Regions from separate parts of the Agrobacterium sp. LEGMi-208b genome, predicted to be linked through region 3. Evidence: riboswitches for the same ligand, from Rfam matches in the RefSeq annotation. Region 3 holds a riboswitch; each other region holds the start of a gene.
The links. Region 3 has a riboswitch for cobalamin ahead of bluB (5,6-dimethylbenzimidazole synthase). Riboswitches for the same ligand answer to the same signal wherever they lie in the genome.
Positions count from the first base shown of each region.

Region 1 (4,208 bases), on a different replicon from region 3:
GATATCAAGGTGATTGGTCGGCTCGTCCAAAAGTAGAATTCCGGGCTGTTGCGCCAGGGCGCGCGCGATGTGGACACGCTGCTTTTCACCACCCGACAAAGTGTGCCAGAGGCGCTTTTCCATTCCGGCCATGTCCACCTGCTGAAGAGCACCGGCAACGATTTGATCGTCCTTTGCCGACCACGGCTGCAGCGCAGAAAGCCAGGCCGTCCGGCCAAGTTCGACAGCGTCGCGGACAGTGAGCCTTTCAAAGGTGTCGCTTTGCTGTTCGACAAAGGCCATTGTCTGACCGATCTGCCGCCTGCTCATCGTCGTCATGGGCGTGCCTTTTATACGCACGTCCCCCGATGATGGCGCAAGGATTCCCGCCAGAAGTTTCAGCAGCGTCGATTTGCCTGAGCCATTCGGGCCGACAAGCCCGAGTGTCTCCTCCTGACGAATGTCGAGCGACACCGTCTGCACAATAGGGGTAGCCCCTACTTTCCAGCCGAGACTGGTCGCGGTCATGTTCATCGGACCCGCCTCCCCCGAATGAGTATCAGCGCGAAACCCGGCGCTCCGACGAGTGCGGTAATGACGCCGATCGGCAGAACCTGATTGGGCACCAGAACCCGCGAACCGATATCGGCAAGCACGAGAAAAACAGCGCCCATCAGGGCAGAAACGGGTAGGAGACGGGCATGCCGCGGGCCAACCAGAAATCGTGCCGCATGCGGAATAACGATCCCGACGAATCCGATTGAGCCAACAATACTGACCATAACGGCCGTCATCATCGCGGCTGTGCCGATGACGATCGCCTGGACTTTGCGGACGGGAATACCGAGCGATGAAGCCGAATCCGCTCCGAAGGTGAAGGCGTCCAGTGCGCGCCTGTGCCAGATGCAGATACAGACACCGAGGATGGCGATCGGCACAGCGAGGAGAACATCATTCCAGCGCACACCGCTGAGATTACCCATGAGCCAGAACATGACGCCCCGAACCTGCTCGGCATTTGCCGAGCGTGTAATGATAAAAGAAGTCAGTGCATTAAAGAGCTGAGATCCCGCGATCCCGGCGAGAATGATCAAGCCTGTCGCCTGGATACCCACGCCGCCGCCCGCCGCCCTTGCCAGCGTGACGACAATGATGAAAGCGATCAAAGAGCCTACAAAAGCGCCCAGTGACAGGGAGAGAACCCCTCCCCCGATGCCAAGGATCAGTACGGTCACAGCACCAGTCGACGCGCCTGCCGAGATGCCGAGAATGTATGGATCCGCCAACGCGTTACGAAGCATGGCTTGCAGTACGACACCGGATACACCGAGTGACGCACCACAGCATGCGGCAACGATTGCGCGGGTCAGGCGATAGTTCCAGATGATGCCCGCGTCGATCGGATCGATCGTGTAGGTCGACCCCAGCATTTTGTTGGCCAGCGTCTGCGCCACAAGATGGATTGGCATGGACGTCTCCCCAACGGAGACGCCCAGCGCAATTGCGAGGACGAGCAGGGCGATGGAGCCCGCCACGTAGCCCATCCGCCGATAGGCCACCCCAACGCCCTGCCCGATTTCCGTATCTATCACTGCTTTGCCTTATAATCTTCAAGGGCAGCAGCGACCGCTTCGATACCATCCGGAATGCGGATACCTGCATGTACGGCGTGCGCATCGACAATGACGATGCGGCCTTCCTTGACCGCCTTCATCTCACGGGTGACCGGATCACTCTTCAGGTAGTCGAGTTTCACTTGATAATCGTCGGCCGGGTACCGGCGGCGATCCATGCGTGCAAGGATGATAATGTCCGGATTTGCCTTGGCTATGGTTTCCCATCCAACCGACGGGTACTCCTCATCGCTCTCGACCACGTTCTTCACACCGAGCGTATTCAGGATGAAGCCCGGAATACCCTTCTGGCCGGCAACAAAAGGATCGAGATCGATATCGGCGCTGGAGAACCAGAAGACGGCCGAGACATTCTTGTTACCGAGGGATTTCGCCTTGTCGGCCGCAGCCGACACGCGGGAGCGAAGTTGCTCTTCGAGCTTGTCACCCTGCTCCTGCACGTCGAAGATCGTCGAAAGCTCATCGACGGCACGATAGACCGTGTCGATGGAGAACGGCACCTTACGCGAACCGTCACCTCCCGCGAGATTGTCCTTGCCGACGCAATCCGCTGGCATCGCATAGACATTGATGCCGAGCTCGTTGAACTGCTGACGCGTGCCGACAACTCCCTGTGGACCGACATGCACCTCGAATTGCGTGGTCACGAGTTCCGGCTTCTTTGCGGCCAAAGCCTCGAATCCCGGATGATTGTCTGCCAGACGTGGGATCTTGGCGTTGATATCCTTGAATTCCGGAAGCACTTCATTGAACCAGACGGACGTGCCAACGACCTTGTCGCCGAGGCCGAGAGCATAAAGCATTTCCGTGGTTGACTGGCCGACTGCAGCAACGCTCTTCGGCGCGGCCTTGAATGTCAGTTCCTGACCGCAATTGCTGATCTGAAGCGGATAGCTGGTCGAAGCAGCGAATGCACCCGAACTAGCAAGCAGGATCGTCGAGAAGGCAAAGGCTGCCTTGAGTTTCGTCATGATCAATCTCCTATGTAGAAATGAATACGGTCGGGATCATCAAGACGGCACGGAAATCCACATGACGGCTTTCACCATCATTCGGAACAGCATGCAAATACGCAGCAAACATCCGCTTCCCCTCCGGACACCCCGCCGGCGATAAGTTAATCGATGTCGGCAGGTCTCCTGACTGACGGGTCGTCGCCTCCTTTCGCCTTCCCGAGCGTAGTGCTCAGTGGCCGATGAAAGGATGCTCGCCGTCTACAGTTGCGGGGGCAGTTTCGTTTGGCGGATCACTCCACCTCGAATTCCCTGTTCGTCCCTTTCGGGAACCGACGGTTGAAAGCTATACAGGCTTGATAACGCGAAGCAAGCTTTCGATCAGTGTCAGAACGGCTTTGTCGCAGTCATGACGAAAAAGTCGATCTCGCGACTGCTATCGCTCGCCGTGAGGCCGTTGTAGAAAGGCAGATGGGCACCGAATGTTTCCGCGCTGTTGTTTGCCCTATGAACGAACCACAGACCATCCGAGAGCAGCAACCGTCCACCAGGTCGCAGGACGCGTTCGGCCAGCGCCAGGGCGTCCGCCGGATTCTCCAGTGTCCAGAGAACGTTTCGCAGGGTCACAATATCCGCGCTGTCGTCGGGAAGCTCCGCGTCATCCATCGAGGAATGAATGAAGCTGACATTCAGCCCGCGATTGGCTGCATCCGTGAGAGCATATGAGAGCATGCCTTCGGACCCGTCCACGCCGGTCACCTGATGTCCACACTCGGCAAGAAGCAGAGTGCATGCGCCCGTACCGCAACCAAGGTCGATGGCCTCTCTGGCTTCACTACCGAGCGCCGTCGAGAAAACACGCTTCCATCCCTCGTGGAGCCGTACATGGGAGGCGGCATCATTAAAGCGATGAGCGCGACCGTTCCAATGTTCGGAGATGGCCTGTGCAGTGTTGGGCGCTGCCTTCATATTTCACCTGACTGATTTGGCATTAAATCGACGACCTGTTGGTCGCGTAGCGCCCGGCCCTTGGGCCGGACGCATTTGCAAGCGTGCCTTAGTGGGCCTTCATCTCACTGACGATCTGCTTCGCCGACAGCGACGCAGGGTAGTAGGTCGGCCAATTGGTCACTTCTTCAAGAAGCGCTGCACGGTCGTTGCCCCAGAAGATGTGGAAGTGGTCGGTCTTCTCCGGAGCGATCTTGTGGTCGCTGAACTGAATGAAATCAGGTGCAGACTTGTCACCATCGGTCTTCTTGAAGATGAAGCGGACGCCGCGGTTACCCTTCTTGTATGTCAAGGTTTCCTTGCCATCATAGGCATAGCTGGCCTTGGTCGGCTTGCCGTCCTTGTAGAAGGACACAACGTCGCCCTCGATCGCGATGCGATCTACGTCGGTCTTGTATCCGGCTTCGTATTCGGCGCGGATATGTTCGACGCTTGCAGTGCCATTCTCGGCCTTATGCTTCCATACGGGTTCAAGCGAACCGTCCTTCAGAAGCGGGAAGACCGACTGCCAGTCGCCAGCGTAATCGGAAAGCGGACGATCCTTGATCTGGCTGTCTTCGAAATAGCCCTTGTAGATCTGCGGGTCGCCATGGCTGTGTGCATGCGCATGATCGTGACCCTCGTGGTCGTGGCC
Region 1 is NZ_JCALIC010000003.1:255,922-260,129, reverse strand. Features, by position in the region: gene AC5YUO_RS26685 (ABC transporter ATP-binding protein) at 1-513, opposite strand, end outside; gene AC5YUO_RS26680 (FecCD family ABC transporter permease) at 510-1,523, opposite strand; gene AC5YUO_RS26675 (ABC transporter substrate-binding protein) at 1,568-2,584, opposite strand; cobalamin riboswitch at 2,726-2,915, opposite strand; gene AC5YUO_RS26670 (class I SAM-dependent methyltransferase) at 2,954-3,535, opposite strand; gene AC5YUO_RS26665 (ZinT/AdcA family metal-binding protein) at 3,624-4,208, opposite strand, start outside.
Region 1: it holds a riboswitch for cobalamin, as region 3 does, so the genes downstream of both, AC5YUO_RS26675 (ABC transporter substrate-binding protein) here and bluB (5,6-dimethylbenzimidazole synthase) in region 3, are expected to answer to the same signal.

Region 2 (4,208 bases), 970 kb from region 3:
GTCTTAACTGGCTCGGATTTTATCATGGGCTTCACGTTCGTCTACTGTAGAGCGCACCTCAAGGCTAATCGTCGTAGCCCAATCGATTAAAACGTGAAGATGGTTTTTGATTAATCGTCTTCGTGGACAACCTTTTCGAAGTCCACACTGCTATCCGTTCCTCTCGATGACGGATATGAGAAGCGACCAAACGCGCTGTAACCTTGACTTCTCCAGAAGCCAAGCGCGCCAGGCGTTTTCGCATCGGCATGAAGATATGTGGCTAAGTATCCGACTTTGCGCGCCTTGCTCTCGAGAGCCTTCACAATTAATGATCCTAGCCCTTTCCTTCGGGCGCGTTGTTCCACATAGACCCTGACGATCTGACACACCTTCTCCACGTCACTGTAACGATCTCGCAAGCGGTCCATCGTTGATGGCTTTCTTTCCAAGTCATAGAATCCTCCAGTTGCGACGATGCGCCCTCCGGCGCCTTGGACGATGAGAAAACGTCCGCGCATCTCATCTGAAAACCAGTTCTCGGTGCCAGCGCTCAGCAGCGAGTCCAGATCGGCGTGCCAAGTTGGCGTGTAATCGATCTCGTAGACTTCATTGATCATCCGTAGGCAGAAAGCACGCGCTTCCGCTCTTAGCTCACTTCCGGCCTCCTCTGTCAGCCATACCAACGACGGGCCATCAATAGGCATTCATGTGCTCCCTTGACCATGGCCGTAACGGCGGCAATTTTGGGTATAACAGCGTCAATTGCCACACTGTTTCATAACGCTCATCTCTGGTGCGACGTCTCAACAAACCCGGCGATGAAATCGACGGCGTCGTCGCCATTTCTTAATCCGAGATGGATGCTTTTTTGTATGCCGTCCGGACCAATACGGACGGGGCGGACACCGAGCGCTGCCGCTTCCCGACGCACCAGCCAGTCGGGAATGGCGCTGACCCCGCGGCCTGCCGCCACGAGTTGGAGCATCATTTCTGTCGTTTCGACATTTCTGTGGTGACGCGGACGGCAATTGGCTGGCACCAGAAATTGCGTGAACACATCCAACCGCTCCGGCGGGACAGGATAGGTGAACAGTGTCTCATCAAGCAGGTCCGCGGGTTCGGCATGGCGTTTCTGCGCCAGAGGATGGCCGGCGGGAACGGCAAGCACCAGCTCATAGTCGAACACCGGACGATAGTGGATGCCGGGCGCCTCGATGGGGTCGGGCGTGATCAGGATATCGATCTCATATCCCGTCAGCGCTGACACACCGCCGGAGGCAAATGAGGTCGTCAGTTCCAGACCCACATCCGGCCATTCCATGAGATAGGGCTTTGTCACTCCCATCAGCCACTGGTGGCAGGGATGGCATTCCATGCCGATCTTCAGCGAGCCCCTCTGGCCGTGGCGATAATCCGACAGGACATTCTCGGCCCTCTCAATTTGGGGGAGAACACGCTGCGCCACCGTTACGATGTAGCGACCGGCCTCGGTGAGACGGAGGTTACGACCGTCTTTCTCCCACATCGCCACGCCATAGCGCTCTTCGAGCTTGCGGATCGTATGGCTGAGAGCGGACTGGGAGACATTCAGCCGCTCCGCCGCCGCCGTCAGGCTGCCCAGGCGATCAACTTCACGCAGAATCGACAGATGTTGCCTGTCCAGCATAGTTATGCCCGCCCATGGTCAGGTGGGACGCTCGCTCCCGGCGCATCATCGTGCACAGAAACCGGCCGGTGGTTCATGTCGACCGCGACCATGGTGAAATGTCCGGTGGCCGTAATGTGCCTCTCTCCCGTTAGAAGATTTTCCGACCAGAGTTTTGTCTCGATGGACATCGAACTGCGGCCAACGCGCTCTACCCGTGCCTGCGCCTCAACGATTTCACCGATCTCGATTGTTCTCGCAAAGTCGATGCGTTCGGATGAAGCAAGGACCACCAGCTTGCCGGAGTAGCGCGATGCGGCAACGAATGCGGCTTTGGTCATGTAAGAGATTGCTTCGCCCCCGAACATTCGACCAGCGCTGTTGGCCTGATCCGGGAAGACGATCTCGACCATGGCAACGGTATCTTTGATATCCGGGGCTTCCGCTGGAACGAGCTCGGGCAACGCGTAGATCGCGGCCACTTCATCCTCCGGAATCGCGACCATGTGGAAAATACCGCGCGTACAGGTGTGCCGCTGACGGCTGACAATGGTTTCCGCCACCATTTCGACTTCAACGGTAAGGGAACGGCGACCGGCCTTGACTGGTCTTGCCGCAAATTCGACGATGTGACCGATGCGTGCGGGCTGTTCGAAATCGATGCGCTCACAAGAGGCGGTCACGAAAGGGACCCTCCCAAATCGGGTAGCCGCGATGAACGCAGCGCGATCCATGAGAGCGAGGCCGGTGCCCCCGAACAGGGTGCCGTGATGGTTGGTGTCGCCCGGAAAGACGATATCTATGAGCTTGGTTGTTGAGCCGTGCTGCTGCATGGGCTTGTTTATATTTGTCATCGGCGCTGCCATCAGGTTGTGGCAGGGCAGGAACATGACGCAGAAACGATGGCACGGGAATGCCGGTCGCGAAAGCGGCACTCCGGGACACCCCGCCCGTGGACGTTATCTATCGCGGCAGGTCTCCTGGCTTACGGGTCGTCGCTCCTGTCCGTCTTCCCGAGGCAGGCCTCAGTGACTTGAATGGACTTTCGCTCGCCGCTTACAGTTGCGGGGGCAGCTTCGGCTTCAGGCAAAGCCCTCACCGAATTCCCTCTTAGCTCCGGACTTTCGTCCGCAGAACCACGATAGTGAACCAATGTCGCATGCCGCTGACGTGGTCAAGGCGTCTGTTGCAGTGATGTGGAGGAAGTCGACGTCCGGTTGTTCTCGCTTCTGTCGTCTCTCCGGCTTGTCGAGAGAAAACAATTCTCGCGTCCAATCATGAACATCGCTCATGCTTCAATGAGATAATACCAATTTTTCCTGAATGATGGCTCAGGCATAAGACAGGGACGGCTCTCGACGACGGAGGGTATGAAAACTGCCGACGGAGAGAACCAATGGAGCAATCGATGCAGGTTCGATCTCGGAACGAGGACGCCAGATCGCGATGAACACAGACTTCACCTTTACGATTAAAAGCATTCCCTTCGATGAGGACTATCGCCCCTCGGACAATACGCGGGCCACGACAAATTTTGCCAATCTCGCAAGAGGCGAGAACCGGCGGGACAACCTTCGAAACGCCTCGAGAATGATCGACAATCGTTTCAACGCCCTGGCGCATTGGAATAACCCGAAAGGCGATCGTTATTCCGTCGAACTCGAAATCATTTCGGTTGAGATGGCCATTGGTGCTGGAGGGAACCATGATGCCTTCCCTCTGATCGAAATATTGAAAACGAACATCGTTGACCGAAAAAGCAACGAGCGCATCGAGGGCATCGTCGGGAATAATTTCTCCTCCTATGTCCGAGACTACGATTTCAGCATCGTGCTGCCGGAGCATAATAAAAACCGGCCTGAATTCAGCATGCCGGAGAATTTCGGCGATCTGCACGGGAACCTGTTCAAATGTTTCCTGAACTCAGATGCTTACAAAGCGCACTTCAAAAAGCCGCCGGTCATATGCCTGAGCGCATCGAGCAGCAAAACATATCGCCGGACCGGAAATCAGCATCCTGTTTTGGGGGCAGAATACCAACAGGATGAAATGTCTTCGACGGATCTCTACTTCCAGAAAATGGGGCTGCAGGTTCGCTTTTTCATGCCGCCGAATAGCGTTGCGCCTTTTGCCTTTTATTTTCTCGGCGATCTGCTCGATGACTACACTAATCTGGAGCTCATCAGCACCATCAGCACGATGGAGACGTTTCAGAAGATCTACCGGCCGGAGATCTACAACGCAAATTCCGCGGCGGGTGCCTGTTATCGACCAAATCTGAAGCACCAGGATTATTCACTGACTCGCATTGTCTACGATCGTGAAGAGCGTAGCCGCCTGGCTGTCGAGCAGGGAAGGTTTGCGGAGGAGCATCTCATAAAACCGTACAAGACCATTCTCGAGCAGTGGTCTGCCAATCACGTTCGCTGACGAACCAAAAGCATAAGGTGGCCTATCATGAAAACACTGTTGCCAACGTCAACCGCCGGCAGCTTACCGAAACCCTCATGGCTTGCAGAGCCTGAGAAGCTCTGGTCGCCCTGGAAACTGCAGGATGAAGAATTGGTCGAAGGCAAACAGG
Region 2 is NZ_CM183445.1:1,986,853-1,991,060, forward strand. Features, by position in the region: gene AC5YUO_RS09630 (GNAT family N-acetyltransferase) at 111-686, opposite strand; gene AC5YUO_RS09635 (LysR family transcriptional regulator) at 767-1,648, opposite strand; gene AC5YUO_RS09640 (acyl-CoA thioesterase) at 1,651-2,517, opposite strand; cobalamin riboswitch at 2,581-2,783, opposite strand; gene AC5YUO_RS09645 (DUF1852 domain-containing protein) at 3,074-4,057, shown strand; gene AC5YUO_RS09650 (methionine synthase) at 4,085-4,208, shown strand, end outside.
Region 2: it holds a riboswitch for cobalamin, as region 3 does, so the genes downstream of both, AC5YUO_RS09640 (acyl-CoA thioesterase) here and bluB (5,6-dimethylbenzimidazole synthase) in region 3, are expected to answer to the same signal.

Region 3 (4,208 bases):
ATCAACGAATACGAAAAGACCACGGCCAGCGCCAATCTCTCGGTCTGGACCTGGTTCTTCGGCGGCGGCGGCGCTTCCGCCTCTTATGAAAAGACCAAACAGGAAATGCGCTCCAAGGGCCTGACGGATCAGCAGATCACCATGCTGATGGACGCCTTCCTGGAACGCGCGACCAATATGTCGACTGTCGAGATCGAGTTCTATGTGAACAATCAGAGCAACGACTACGCCGTCTCCGGCGACGTCTATCTCTACACGGTTTCCGGCACCATCAGCACTGAAAAAGGCACCTCCCAATACCGCATGCTCGCCGATCAGGCGGCGGCTGGCGGTCCTCCGCCGGCCGGCGGCGGCGCTCCGTCCAGCGGCAAGATCATTCCCTTGAACTGACGGCTCTCAGGCACGGGCGGCGCAGCCCTTCACCCCACCGGGCGCGCCGCCCCTGTAAAGCCGGACATCCATCCTTCACCCCTTTTTCCATGAGGCAAGCGAATGACTTTCGAGGAACTCACCGCGCTCAAGGAGCGGCATTACCATCAGCTGACAGGCATACCCGGCGTCACGGCGATCGGCGTCGGGTTGCTTGAGGACGCCGCCGGCGAACTGACACAGGAGCTTGGCCTGATCCTTTACCACCGCGCGCCGGAGCCATCGCTGAAGGCGGGTCTGATGACGACGCTGGGCGGCGCGCCGCTGCAGGTACGGGAAGGATCCTTCGACCGCCCGAGCGAGGCGGTGCTGACACCGCCCGCGCCCGGCACGGAATGGAAGGATCACCCCAGACGCCTTTCCGACAACCCGCGCGAAAAAGTCGTGGAGCCGATGGTCGGCGGCATCAGCGGCAGCCCGGATTACTGGTCCTGGACGGATACCGTCGGCACCATCGGGCTAGTCGTCCGGGCCGCCAACGGCGCACCGCTGATCATGAGCAATGCCCATGTCATCTGCCGGGACAATGCCCAGATCGGCGATGACGTGTCGCAACCGGCGCGCACCTGGTTTGGCGATCTTGCCGCCAATATCGTCGCTTTCCAGAGGGGCAACATCGTCTATCAGGGAACGCCCTATGGCGTCGATGCGGCTGTCGCCAGCCCGGCGAATGGCCGGCTCGCCACCATCGGCGCAATCTACAACCTCCCTTCGCCGGTGGGGGCGGCCGTTGCGGCGCTCAACATGAATGTCACGAAATCGGGCGTGACGACCAATATCACCAATGGCGTCGTTTCCGGCTTTTACGACGTACAGCAGCCGAATATGCGCAACCAGATCGGCATATCGCCGCGCCGCGCCGGCGAAGTCTTCAGTCAGCCGGGCGATAGCGGCAGCGCCGTCATCGACACCGCCGGCAATAATGTCGTCGGATTGTTCTGGGGTGCAAGCGGCGCGATCAGCCTCGCCAGCCCCATTCACCCCATCCTCAATCTTTTTAACTGCACTGTCGTTTGAAGAGACGATGGCCACCTTTCCCGGCCCACCTTTCCCGGCCCACCCCTCCCGGTTTCGTCCGGGAGGGGTGGAGCCGCCCGGTCAACCGCCCCAGCGATTGCGGAACACCAGTTCCTCCAGCGGCACGCGCTGCCGCCAGCCTTTCACCGCCAGTTCCGGTTCAGTGTAAAGTTCGTTGACCCGGCCAAGGCACAGCCAGGCGACGATTTCAATATGGTCGGGGATACCAAGAATAATACGAATGTCGCTGTCGTGGAAAATGCTGACCCAGCCGACGCCGACGCCTTCGGCGCGGGCCGCGAGCCAGAGGTTCTGGATGGCGCAGACGGTGGAATAGACATCCGTGCGCGGATTGTGGGTACGGCCCAGCACCACCTTGCCGCCCCGTGTCGGATCGCAGGTGACGCAGATGCTGAGCGGCGCCTTGCGGATGCCCTCAAGCTTGAGACTGCGATAAAGCGCCTGCTGCTCGCCGGCAAACATCGCCGCCGCCTCTTCATTGGCGCGGCTGAAGGCCACCCATGCCGCCTGGCGCACGGCGCCATCGGTAACGAGGGTGAAATTCCACGGCTGCATGAAACCGACCGAGGGCGCCGAATGCGCCGCCTTCAGCAGGCGCTCGACAAGCGCGTCCGGCAGCGGATCTGGCAGGAACTGGTCGCGCACATCGCGCCGCGTCTCGATGGCGCGATAGATCGCCTCGCGCTCCTCGCCTGAAAACGGGCGGGCGGGTGAAAGCGCATGATCGAACGAACTGGCACCGGGCGGATTGCTTACGGACGAGTCGGCTGGCATCGTTTATCCCCAACAATGCGAAGGCAGGGCGCAAACACACACCCCGCCTCGACAACAACCTGCCGCCGTCCGCGCGGTTCGGTCTATCCTGTCAGGCCGGTCTTCTGACTTGGCTTCATCCGCCCTTTTCGCCTTCCCGAATTGCTCCAGTGGCTTCTAAAAAGAACGTCCGCCTCACAGCGCTGGGCACGTTCCGGTCTTCCACCGGATTCCCGATTCTCCCGCCGCAAAGGCAGGCACCTGACAAGGAAGCTATGGGCAAAAAAGTTTGCGAATGCAAGCTTCTTTGCGGGCGATGCGGCGATGTGACCATGGCACCCCTCACCTCCGTCATTCCGGCCTTGAGCCGGAATCCAGCCAGCCCAAGTCCTTGGACTGAGAGGAGTCTTTTCGCCGCGCAGACGCGCGTCGACTGGATTCCGGCTCAAGGCCGGAATGACGGGTCCTCCCTTTACCGCATCACTCCACGGGGAAATACCTGACATAAGCGAATTCATCCCCATCTGGTGACCAGTTGGGCGAGTTCATCGTGCCCTGCCCGCCGAAAAGCTCGAACAGCGTTTCGGCATTGCCGCCATCCATATCCATCAGCCGCACCCGCACGTCGAGGTCACGCGGATGGTCGAAGACATCGCCGTCATAGGAGACGAACACCACCTTGTCACCTACGGGTGACGGATGCGGAAACCAGTCGCCATAGGGGCTGTCGGTGATGCGTTCGACGGCGGAACCGTCGACCCGCACCCGCCAGATCTGCATCTGCCCGGTGCGGCTGGAATTAAAATAGATCCACGCACCATCCGGCGAATAATCCGGACCGTCATTACGGCCTTCGCCATGGGTCAGCCGCGTCTCGGTGGCGGTCTTGACATCCATGGAATAGATATCGAAGACCTGATCGCGAATGCCGCAATAGGCAAAGCTCTTCCCATCCGGCGACCAGCCATGCCAGTAGGAAGGAAGGTTCCTCGTCATCAGCCGCGGCGCGCCTCCCATAGAGGACAGGAGATAGATGGCGCTCTTGCCGAATTCCACCTTGTCGGAGATGGCATAGAGCGAACCGTCAGGCGAAATGCCGTGGTCGTTGTTGCAGAGCGTGGCAAAGCCGGTATCGACCTTTTCCGGCGCGGCCCCGCCGGAAAGAGACAGGCGATAAAGCAGCCCCTCACTGTTCAACAACAGGTATTTTCCATCCGGCGACCAGTTCGGCGCTTCGAAGAGATCAGGCGTCTGTAACACCACCCGCATCTGCCGGGTGCGGATGTTGAAGATTTCGATGGAGCTGCGCATTCTGCCTCCCGGGCGTGTCTGTGTTCTCGCTCAAGGCGCTCGGCAATAGAGACATTCCGTTTGCATCCGCCATCGCCTCGATTATGATCCTAGGGCGGCAGGCACCGTCCTGCAAATTCAAACCGGAAAAAACGCCAGCGCCCCGGCACCGTCCGCGCCGCCTGCCGTTTCTCCCAGATCCGAGGTTCCGCGATGAATACCATCGCCGATCACGGCATCCGCTTCGGGCGGATCGCCGCCATGCTTCCTGTCAGGAATATCGAAAAGGCCCATGATTTTTACGTTGGCGTGCTGGGCTTCGAAAAGACCTTCGAAAACGGCACCCCCGTCGGTTTCATGATCCTCAAACAGGGCAATGCCGAGCTGCACCTGACATTGCAGCCCACCCACAAGGCAGCGCCCTTCAATGTGGCGCATATGATGGTCAGCGATGTCGATGCGCTGCACGCGCTGTGCAAGAGCCAGGGGCTGCGCATCATCAAGGGGCTGCAGGACAAGGATTACGGCCTGCGCGCCTTTGTGTTCGAAGACCCGGATGGTAACCGCATCGACGTGGGGCAGGTTATTTAAGGTGAGGAAGCGGCGCGGGGTTTTCTCCGCGCCATTCACATATCCGCGCTGTGGACCGGGCGCATGCCACTTGTTTCTTCTCCCCGCCGGGGAGAAGTCCGCGGCAG
Region 3 is NZ_CM183445.1:2,955,034-2,959,241, reverse strand. Features, by position in the region: gene AC5YUO_RS14480 (hypothetical protein) at 1-390, shown strand, start outside; gene AC5YUO_RS14475 (chymotrypsin family serine protease) at 493-1,446, shown strand; gene bluB (5,6-dimethylbenzimidazole synthase) at 1,528-2,241, opposite strand; cobalamin riboswitch at 2,319-2,500, opposite strand; gene AC5YUO_RS14465 (TolB family protein) at 2,701-3,531, opposite strand; gene AC5YUO_RS14460 (glyoxalase superfamily protein) at 3,724-4,101, shown strand.

Region 4 (4,208 bases), 1.4 Mb from region 3:
ATTTCGGCGATCACCTGGAAGAATTCGCGCGCCTTGATCTTCTTCTTGCGGATGCGGCTGTCGGCGACCATCTCGTGATATTTTTCGGTAACCGAAATCTCCGTCAATGGCACGCCATAGACCCGCTCCACATCATAGGGCGAAAACAGGTACATATCCTCATTGTTGCGGGCGAGTTCGAAGGTGATGTCAGGGATCACCACGCCGAGCGACAGGGTCTTGATACGGATCTTTTCGTCGGCATTTTCACGCTTGGTATCGAGAAAGCGCATGATGTCAGGGTGGTGGGCGTGCAGATAGACCGCGCCGGCGCCCTGGCGTGCACCCAGCTGGTTGGCGTAGGAAAACGAATCTTCCAGCAACTTCATGACAGGAATGACGCCGGAAGACTGGTTTTCGATCTGCTTGATCGGCGCTCCGAATTCGCGAATATTGGTGAGCGACAGCGCCACGCCGCCGCCGCGCTTGGAAAGCTGCAGCGCCGAATTGATGGAGCGGCCGATGCTTTCCATATTGTCTTCCACGCGCAGCAGAAAACATGAGACCAGCTCACCGCGGCTCTTCTTGCCAGCGTTCAGGAACGTCGGGGTCGCCGGCTGGAAGCGGCCGGAAATGATCTCGTCCATCAGGTCGCGGGCAAGCTGTTCGTCACCGCGCGCGAGAGCCAGCGCCACCATGCAGACGCGATCCTCATAACGCTCGAGATAACGTTTTCCGTCGAAGGTCTTCAGCGTGTAGGAGGTGTAATATTTGAAGGCGCCGAGAAAGGTCGGGAAGCGGAATTTCCGGGCATAAGCCTCGTCATAGAGGTCGCGGACGAAATTGAAGGAGTACTGATCCAGCACCTCCTGCTCATAATATCCCTCCGTCACCAGATAATCGAGTTTTTCCCTGAGGTTATGGAAAAACACCGTATTCTGGTTGACGTGCTGGAGGAAATATTGCCGGGCGGCGAGGCGATCCTTGTCGAGCTGGATCTTTCCGTTCTCGTCATAAAGGTTCAGCATCGCGTTCAGTGCGTGGTAGTCCAGGGCCGCATCGAGCGGTTTCTGGCTTGCGGCTACCGGCTGTTTGGCGTCCTTGCGCAGCGCGCTCGAGGTCAGCGTGTCCAAAATCGTTCCAATCCATGTTTGACGTTGGCGACATCTTCCTCCGTGCCGAGAAGCTCGAAGCGATAGAGAAACGGCACTGCGCATTTGCGCGAGACGATATCTCCGGCGGATGCGAAAGCTGCGCCAAAATTCGTGTTGCCCGCCGCGATGACGCCGCGAATGAGATTTCTGTTGGAGGGATCGTTCAAGAACCGGATCACCGGTTTCGGCACGGCCCCTTTTGTGCCGCCGCCGCCATAGGTGGGGGTAACGAGCACATAGGGCTCCGATACCTGAGGCACGTCATCCTCCGCGCCGAGCGGCAGGCGAAACAATCGCCGTCCCAGTTTCAGAAGGAAACGATGGGTGTTTTCAGAGCGGCTGGAATAATAGACGATCAGGCCCATCGCCCCACCGCCTCAGCTGATCGAGCCGATCATGTCAGGCCGGAAACCCGCCCAATGGCGTTCGCCGGCGACGACCACGGGAACCTGCATATAACCAAGGCCACGGACGTGATCGAGCGCGTCAGCATCCTCGGAAATATCGACAATCTCATAGGGAACGCCGATGCGGTCGAGGGCGCGGTACGTGGCGGTGCATTGGACGCAGGCGGGTTTGCTGTAAACGGTGACGGTCATAATTTCCCTTTCGAAGCCGATTTAGGACACGGCTCAACATTGCCGATTGCACTCGCAATCGGGTGGCGATGGATCTGTCATTCAGGCGAAACGTGCAGCTTGGAGAGTTCGTCGCATTCTAGGCGGAAACCGGGTTCCCTTTTCCTGGCGATCTTCAAGCCGCAGAAAATCACTCTCTACGCCGACGAGCGTAGCAACTCAAAAAAATGCACTGGCATGACTTCACCCCGAAGCTTGTTCTGGAGGGGGCAGAAAAGGGCGAACGCAAATCATTTGCGTCATACACCTTCCTCCGGACACCCCGCCCGTGGACGTTTGCGCTCAAGGCAGGTCTCCTGACTTGCAGGTCACAACATCTATTCCGGCCTTCCCGGAGCTTTCAGCCCCAGTGGCCCAAATCGGAACGATGCTCACCGCTTACAGTTGCGGGGGCAGTTTCGGCCTTGCTCCGCCTGGATGGCGTTACGCACCGAATTCCCGTCTTAGCTCCCAATCCTTGCGAATCGGAAGAACCTCGAACACCACATATAGTATATGAGGAAATTTTCGCGTCAATGAATAGACACACAAAAGCCCCACCCTGTGGATCAAAAAGATTCAACACATGGTCAACAAAGGCTTAACGGCAAATGCGCGTTACGGCTGAAGAACGGAAAAGCGTTAATCTATTCCCATATATCGATGCGAATATCGGCGGGACGGGCGTTTTCGATCACCCTTTTTCCATTGGGAAGATCGTTCTCGAATAGTTTGGCGTGGATTTGAGCGGCATCGAGACCATAGCCCAACCATCTGTTGCGCAACCTCTCTTCCAGCACCGCGACAGAGGGACCCACAAGGATGGTGAGGTCGAAGCTCCCGGAAAGCGTCGTCCACGGCGCTTCGTTCAGCAGCAGGTAGTTGCCTTCGGCAAGGACGAAACGTGTTTCCGGTACGATAGCGCGGGCGGACGCAATGGCGATTTCGCGGGAACGGTCGAAAATCGGGACGAGGACTTCCTGCCCGCCTTTACGAACAGCCGAAACTATATCGAGGAAACCGCGCACATCGAAAGTTTCGGGCGCCCCCTTTCGCGACAGCAGCCCCCGCTCCTCAAGAATACCGTTATCCATATGGAAGCCGTCCATCGGCAGAACGGCGGCCGTCTCGCCGCGCGTGAGCAAAGCATCACAAAGGGCGTCCGCGAGCGTGGATTTGCCGGCCCCAGGGGGACCGGCAATGGCAACGATAAAACGGGACTTACCTTCTGCCCGCCGAAGAACATCCTCGGCGATAGTTTCAAGCTTCAGCGTCATGCGGCAAGCGTTTCCTTCGGCGCTTCCTTGGCACCGGTCATGAAGGCGACGGCATCCGACATCGAATAGTCCTTCGGATTGATGACGCACAGGCGCTTGCCCAGCCGGTGAATATGGATGCGATCCGCAACCTCGAAGACATGCGGCATGTTATGCGAGATCAGGACGATCGGCAGGCCACGGGACCGTACATCGAGAATAAGCTCGAGAACACGCCGGCTTTCCTTGACGCCGAGTGCTGCCGTCGGCTCGTCGAGGATGACGACCTTGGAACCGAAGGCCGCCGCACGCGCCACGGCCACACCCTGACGCTGGCCGCCGGAGAGGGTTTCCACCGCCTGATTGATGTTCTGGATCGTCATCAGGCCGAGCTCGGACAGTTTCTCGCGAGCGAATTTTTCCATGGCCGGGCGGTCCAGCGCCCGGAACAGGCTGCCCTGAATGCCGGGTTTGCGGATTTCACGGCCGAGGAACATATTGTCGGCTATGGAAAGCGCCGGCGAGAGGGCGAGGTTCTGGTAGACGGTTTCAATACCCGCCTTGCGCGCCTCGATCGGCGAGCGGAACTGCACGGGCTGGCCTTCCAGCCTGATCTCCCCTTCATCGGGTGTTACAGCACCGGAAATCGCCTTGATGAGCGAAGATTTTCCGGCGCCGTTATCACCTATGACGGCCAGGATTTCGCCCGGATAGAGATCAAAATCGGCGTGGTCGAGGGCGGTCACGCGACCGTAGCGCTTGACGAGATTGCGTGCTGTGAGAATGGGTTCTTTTGCCATCAGCCTGCTACCTTTCTGATCCACTGGTCGATTGCGACAGCCATGATGATGAGGACGCCGATCAACAGATAGGTCCATTGCGGGTCTGTTCCGATGAGCCTGAGGCCGAGCGAAAAGACACCGACGATCAGGGCACCGAAGATCATGCCCATGATGGAGCCGCGCCCGCCGAACAGCGACAGGCCGCCGATAACCACCGCAGTGATGGATTCGATATTGGCAAATTGACCGGCGGTCGGCGAAACCGAGCCGATGCGGCCGATGAGGGCCCAGCCGGCAAAGGCGCAGATGAGACCGGACAGCGTGTAGACGGTCGTCAGCATGCGCTTGACGTTGACGCCAGCAAGTTCGGCGGCATCCGGATCGTCACCGACAGCATAAAGATGGCGGCCCCAGGCTGTG
Region 4 is NZ_CM183445.1:1,527,638-1,531,845, forward strand. Features, by position in the region: gene nrdE (class 1b ribonucleoside-diphosphate reductase subunit alpha) at 1-1,112, opposite strand, end outside; gene nrdI (class Ib ribonucleoside-diphosphate reductase assembly flavoprotein NrdI) at 1,100-1,498, opposite strand; gene nrdH (glutaredoxin-like protein NrdH) at 1,511-1,732, opposite strand; cobalamin riboswitch at 2,041-2,264, opposite strand; gene AC5YUO_RS07605 (nucleoside triphosphate hydrolase) at 2,398-3,027, opposite strand; gene AC5YUO_RS07610 (ATP-binding cassette domain-containing protein) at 3,024-3,806, opposite strand; gene AC5YUO_RS07615 (ABC transporter permease) at 3,806-4,208, opposite strand, start outside.
Region 4: it holds a riboswitch for cobalamin, as region 3 does, so the genes downstream of both, nrdH (glutaredoxin-like protein NrdH) here and bluB (5,6-dimethylbenzimidazole synthase) in region 3, are expected to answer to the same signal.